2 linked regions of the Phyllobacterium zundukense genome follow. The protein of the gene in region 1 interacts with the protein of each later gene in a pairwise test. Links are inferred from orthologs where the notes say so. Each region holds a gene or a part of one and is shown on either strand. Other genes may lie near its edges.

Region 1 (3,065 bases):
GTCCTGTTTGTTGGCAGGACGCCCGGTGAAGCGCTCGTAGTGACCGAGGTCAAGGTCAGTTTCAGCGCCATCATCGGTCACAAAGACCTCGCCATGCTGATATGGCGACATCGTGCCGGGGTCAACGTTGAGATAAGGGTCGAGCTTGCGAATCCGTACACGGTATCCACGAGCCTGGAGGAGTGCCGCCAAAGCGGCAGCAGCGATGCCTTTTCCGAGGGAAGAAACCACGCCGCCAGTGATGAAAACATATCGGGCCATGGGCTTATCTCGTTAGTCCTTTGCAAGTGATTTGGCCACAAAAAAATTCGGCCCGAAAGCCGTTTTCCCCGTTCCAATCATTTTTCATTTCAAACGAAACGGCCAGACGCGAGGTCTGGCCGTTTCAACAAATTCAACAATAGTTCTTACAGAACAATAACTTCCGTGCCAATGCTGACGCGGTTGTAAAGATCGATTACATGGTCATTGACCATACGGAAGCAACCATTCGATGCGGAGCTTCCAATGCTCGACGGCACGATCGTTCCATGAATGCGGATGTGCGTGTCCTTGTTACCCTGCGACAGGTAAAGTGCGCGCGCACCGAGCGGATTGCCTGGGCCGCCATCCATGCCGTTTTCATATTTGGCGTAGTGGGCAGGCTCACGTTCAATCATCTCTTTGGTCGGAATCCAGCGTGGCCATTCACGTTTCGTCTGGACCACGGCTGTGCCCTTGAATTCCAAGCCCTCCTTGCCGACTGCAATACCATAGCGGCGAGCCGTGTACGAGCTTTCGACGAGGTAGAGGAACTTTGCCTTCGGATCAATCACGATCGTGCCCGGCTTGTAGCCCGTGAACTCGACGTCCTGTGGCATGAATTTCGGGTCGATGCCGTATTTGTTCTTGGCTTTGGCAGGCTGCACCGGCTTACGAACTTCTGCAACCTCGATCGGCTGCGCTGCCGCTTGGGCACCGGTATTGTCATTGCCGCCAAGACCGAATGGATTCAGAATTTTTTTGATAATTGGTTCTGCAGACGCCGGGCCAGACAGGGCCAGGAGCGACATTCCTAAAAGCAGAGAGCGACGTGACAGCATAGTTTAAAGTTCCCGCGTAGATTGCAAAACGCCATCAGCAGCGTTTGCGAGGCCCCCAAGGCCGATCTGATATCGCGATATCCGAAGACCAGTTTCTTCTCAATGCAAATCGCTGTGAAGAATACCACGGATTCATTGTTCGCATCAGAAGGTTGCGGAAGCGCAACACCTTTTACGCACTTCCGTCAATCAAACGATTTAGCGGTCCGAATTACTGCGAATTCGGGACCGGATTTGCCGGCTGCGCGGGCGTAACCGGAGCTGTCGGCGCAGGTAGCGTCGATTCGGGCGCAGCCGGAGCAGTGGTGCCTGGCCCTGCCGAACCTGGGGCTGCCTCATTGGAGGCAGGCGGCGTTGCATTATTGGACGAAGGGCCACCCAACTGGTTGAGAATGCCGCCGCTCGTTGGAGGCTGCTGGCCTGCGGGCTGCGTGCCGGTGGTTGTAGGAATACGGTTGAGAATGTCAGTCGGATTTTCCCCGTAGCGGGCCATGATGCCGAGCGCCAAAGACGTAATGAAGAAACCCGTTGCAAGAATCGCCGTCGCCCGTGTCAGCACGTTTGCGGCGCCTCGGGCCGTCATAAAGCCGGAGCCGCCACCAATTCCAAGACCGCCACCCTCGGAGCGCTGCATGAGCACGACCCCGACAAGGGCAAGTACAATCAGAAGATGAATCACGATGACGACGGTTTGCATGGGGTATTTTCTGCTTTCTAGGGGTCGGACGCGGCTCTTTACACCGTATCGACCAATAAACCAAGCCCATCAGACGACAGTTTTCTTGTCGCTGGAGCAGCTACTCGCAACCTTCACAAGGAATGATATGCCTCACAGATGGCGAGGAAGTCCGCTGCTTTCAAGCTCGCGCCACCGACAAGCGCGCCGTCGACATTTTCAACCCCCAGAAGCTCCACCGCGTTGCCTGGCTTTACCGATCCGCCGTAGAGGATACGCATCGTATCACCCTCATCCCCAAAACGCGTGCTCAACGCCGAACGGATAAGGGCATGCACTTCCTGTACATCCGTCGCAGTCGGTGTCAGACCGGTTCCAATTGCCCATATGGGTTCGTAGGCAATGATGCTGTTGCTGGCGTTGGCACCATCGGGAATCGAACCTGCAAGTTGTGCAGCAACCACGTCGAGCGTAGCGCCGGTCTGGCGCTGAGTTCCTGTCTCGCCAATGCAGATGATGGCCACAAGCCCCGCTTCCCACGCTGCCCTCGCCTTTGCATTGACGATTTCATCCGTTTCGCCATTGTCCGCCCGGCGTTCGGAATGTCCGACAATAACATGGGATGCGCCGGCATCTTTCAGCATGTCCGCCGAGATACAACCGGTATGCGCACCTGACTTTTTTGGGTGGCAATCCTGTCCGCCGATGCTCAAGGCTTCACCCTCGACGGATTGAGCGGCACGGAAGACAAGCGTTGCGGGCACACAGATCAACGCGTCGATCTTCTCGCCAATCGCGGAATTCGGCCGGTTGACGATGATACGCAGTTCCTCGAGCGACTCTCCGGTACCATTCATCTTCCAGTTACCAGCAACGAGCGGACGGACATCTGGGGTCATTGAGCGTTCCTTATGCGATTGTTTTGGCAATTTCTCAGGCATTTGCGTGTCTGACTAGCAAATTCACTCGATAAAGCAATCGACACAAGCCTTCCATGACGCTATTCCCCTATGGATTCAAATAAGCCTCTTGACTGATACGGTGACTTTTAATGCTCGACTCTCTCCGCAATGTTGCACAAACCTGGGTGGCAAAAGTGCTCATGGGCCTTCTCGTGGTCAGCTTTGCCGGATGGGGTGTTTCCAGCACAATCCTCGGCGCAATAAGCGGTACCGCAGCCATTCGCGCTGGACATTCCGAAGTGTCGCCGGTCGATTACCGCTTGGCCTACGACCGCCAACTGGCTGCACTGTCGCAGCGCTTCGGTCAGCGGCTCACGCGCGAGCAGGCGGATGCCATCGGAATTG
Region 2 (3,388 bases), 1.3 Mb from region 1 along the record:
CCACGGACGGAGCTGCTTCGACAGGTTCCCCGGCAGATACCGGTCTGCAGCTTTGACCGCAGAAATTCGCAAGGGCAGCTCCACTCGTTTCCAATGCAAGACGCTTACTGCGTAAACGTTTAGAAACGGTTCGGAAAGTCAACGGCTTGTGCTGTTGGAACAAGAGAAAAGGCCGCGTTGTGACGCGGCCTTTGGGTTCATCAGACGAAAGCACCGTGACAGTGCTTGTATTTCTTGCCCGAACCGCAGGGGCAGGCTTCGTTGCGGCCAACCTTGCCCCATGTCTGCGGGTTATTCGGATCGCGATCCTTGGGATCAACGACACGCAGGTCCTGCTGTACCGCGAGAACACTGCCGCCACCGAAGTCGTCCTCACCCGTGAGGCCATCGAGGTGGTGTGCTTCCATCACCGGCAATTCCGGCTCGGGCGCGCTTGCGGCCTCGCGCACGAGTTCCACGCGCATCAACTGGCTGGTCACGTTCTGGCGCAAATTGGCCAGCAGCGTCTGGAAGAGTTCGAAGCCTTCGCTCTTGTACTCGTTGAGCGGGTCGCGCTGGGCGTAACCGCGGAATCCGACGACCGAGCGAAGATGATCGAGATTGACCAGATGTTCGCGCCACAGGGCATCGAGGGTTTGCAGAATGACGGACTTCTCGACATAGGCCATGATTTCCGGACCAAACCGCTCGGCACGATCGGCGGCTGCCTTCTCGACGGCTTCCATCAGGCGTTCCCTGATGTCATCCGGCGTAATGCCGTCTTCGAGGGCCCATTCGGTGATCGGCAGATTGAGATTGAGAATGTTGCGTACATCCTCGTCGAGCTCGGTGATCTTCCATTGTTCCGCGTAAGCGCCTTCGGGCGTGTAGCGCGCGATCAGATCGTCCACCACATCCTCGCGCATTTCTCTGGTGGTATCGCTGAGATCGGTGCTGTCCATCAATTCGATGCGCTGCTCGAAGATCACCTTGCGCTGATCGTTCATCACGTCGTCATATTTCAGAAGGTTCTTGCGGATATCGAAGTTACGCGCCTCGACCTTCTTCTGCGCTTTTTCCAGCGCCTTGTTGATCCAGGGATGGACGATGGCTTCGTCTTCCTTGAGGCCAAGCTTCTGCAGCATGCCATCCATGCGTTCGGAACCGAAAATCCGCATCAGATCGTCCTGCAGCGACAGGAAGAATTTCGAGCGGCCGGGATCGCCCTGACGGCCTGAACGGCCACGCAACTGATTGTCGATGCGGCGGCTTTCATGGCGTTCGGTCGCAAGAACGTAAAGCCCGCCGGCCGCAAGTGCCTTTTCCTTGAGCTTGGCGATATCGGCCCTGATCGCAGCTTCTTTTGCCTTGCGCTCTTCGCCCTCGGCCATATCGTCGAGTTCGCGCGCTATGCGCATTTCCAGATTGCCGCCAAGCTGAATGTCGGTACCGCGGCCTGCCATGTTGGTGGCGATGGTGATGGCACCTGGAACACCGGCTTGCGCGACGATATGGGCTTCCTGTTCATGGTAGCGGGCATTCAAGACCTGGAAGTCCTTGAAACCTTCCTTGCGCAGGCGTTCAGCCAGTTGCTCGGATTTCTCGATCGACGTGGTGCCAACGAGAATAGGCTGGCCCTTGGCCGTGGCTTCACGGATATCGCGAACGATCGCCTTGTATTTTTCCTCGACGGTGCGGTAGACCTCGTCGTCCTCGTCGAGACGCTGAACGGGAACATTGGTCGGAATTTCAGTCACTTCGAGACCGTAGATGTTGCCGAATTCTTCCGCTTCGGTTGAAGCCGTACCGGTCATGCCGGCAAGCTTCTTGTACATGCGGAAATAGTTCTGGAAGGTGATCGAGGCCAGTGTCTGATTTTCCGGCTGGATCGTCACATGTTCCTTCGCTTCAAGCGCCTGGTGCAGGCCTTCCGAGAAGCGGCGGCCCGGCATCATGCGGCCGGTGAACTCATCGATGATAACGATTTCGTCGTTGCGAACGATGTAGTCCTTGTCCTTCTGGAAGAGCTTGTGCGCTCGCAAAGCATTGTTGACGTGGTGCACGACAGCAACGTTCTCGATATCGTAAAGGCCTTCGCCCTTGAGATGACCGGCGTCCCTCAGGAGGTTTTCGAGCTTCTCGGTGCCCTCCTCGGTAAAGATCGCCGTCTTCTGCTTCTCGTCGATCTCATAGTCTTCGGGGTTCAATGGTTTGATGAACGCATCGATGAGATTGTAGAAATCGGACCGGTCATCGAGCGGGCCGGAGATGATCAGCGGCGTGCGCGCTTCATCGACGAGGATCGAATCCACTTCGTCGACGATGGCGTAGTTGTGCGGGCGCTGCACCATCTGGGCGCGCTCATATTTCATATTGTCGCGCAGGTAATCGAAGCCGAGTTCGTTATTGGTGGCGTAGGTGATATCGGCGTTATAGGCCTTGGCACGCTCTTCATCATCGAGACCATGCACGATGATGCCGTAAGAGAGTCCGAGGAAGTTATAAATCTGCCCCATCCAGTGCGCATCGCGGGTGGCGAGGTAGTCGTTCACAGTGACGACATGAACGCCTTTGCCTTCAAGCGCATTCAGATAGACGGGCAGGGTCGCAACGAGCGTTTTGCCTTCGCCGGTGCGCATCTCGGAAATGCCGCCATTGTGCAGGACCATTCCGCCGATCAGCTGGACGTCGAAGGGGCGCATGCCAAGAACACGCTTGGCAGCTTCACGTGCCACGGCAAAGGCCGGAACAAGCAGATCGTCGAGTTTGGTGCCATTGGCGAGCTTTTCGCGAAATTCCGCGGTTTTTGCCTTGAGCTCATCGTCCGTAAGCGACGAGATTTCTGCCTCAAGCGCATTGATCTGGTCAACGCGGGGTTTGAAGCTGCGGACGCGGCGCTCATTCGAGGAGCCGAAAATCTTGCGGGCGAGGCCGCCGAAACTGACCATCCCTGGTCCTCTCTATAATACGTTTTGCCAGCAACTATGGCATTTGAGGCATCCAAAGCCTGACATTCAAGACGCCTGATACAATACGGACACCAAGCCCAAGGTATAAGTCTATCTGTTGCCAAGCTATCTGGACGCAAAGCCGATGGACAGATAAGAGGGGGCACGAATGATGTCAATGTTGAAGCAACAAGCGATCGATCGCAGCCTCATGGCAAAATTCTGCCGTATTCATAGCCCGTACCGGTCCTCCCAAGGAGAAATTGACCCATGAACCAATTGCGTAAAACCCTTTCATTAATGACTGTCGCTGCACTTTTGACCGGTATATCTTCCGTGGCAATGGCCCAGGAAGCCGGTAAGACGGAACCTGCCAAGCCAGCACAGGCGGACACAGCCAAGGCCGATCCCGATAAAGTGCTTGCAACAATCAACGGCAGCAAGATCACAAACAAGGATGT

What was found. The genes of interacting proteins can lie anywhere in the genome.
Region 2: the proteins of secG (region 1) and secA interact in binary tests that used the Escherichia coli proteins (3 or more experiments, as listed by UniProt). The link is inferred for Phyllobacterium zundukense from one-to-one orthologs.

What each region holds. Positions count from the first base shown.
Region 1 is NZ_CP104973.1:3,091,988-3,095,052, forward strand. Bases 37-3,028 are described here. They hold secG (preprotein translocase subunit SecG), read right to left. Parts: upstream 1,780-3,028; coding sequence 1,294-1,779; downstream 37-1,293. Other genes in these bases: N8E88_RS27495 (CTP synthase), read right to left, coding at 37-261; N8E88_RS27500 (L,D-transpeptidase), read right to left, coding at 408-1,082; tpiA (triose-phosphate isomerase), read right to left, coding at 1,893-2,657; N8E88_RS27515 (peptidylprolyl isomerase), read left to right, coding at 2,810-3,028. In the rest of the region: more of N8E88_RS27495, read right to left, coding at 1-36; more of N8E88_RS27515, read left to right, coding at 3,029-3,065. UniProt on the Escherichia coli protein: Subunit of the protein translocation channel SecYEG. Overexpression of some hybrid proteins has been thought to jam the protein secretion apparatus resulting in cell death; while this may be true it also results in FtsH-mediated degradation of SecY.
Region 2 is NZ_CP104973.1:1,824,327-1,827,714, forward strand. The notes cover bases 1-3,315. They hold secA (preprotein translocase subunit SecA), read right to left. Parts: upstream 2,928-3,315; coding sequence 201-2,927; downstream 1-200. Other genes in these bases: N8E88_RS21370 (lipopolysaccharide biosynthesis protein), read right to left, coding at 1-72; N8E88_RS21380 (peptidylprolyl isomerase), read left to right, coding at 3,198-3,315. Outside these bases: more of N8E88_RS21380, read left to right, coding at 3,316-3,388. UniProt on the Escherichia coli protein: Required for protein export, interacts with the SecYEG preprotein conducting channel.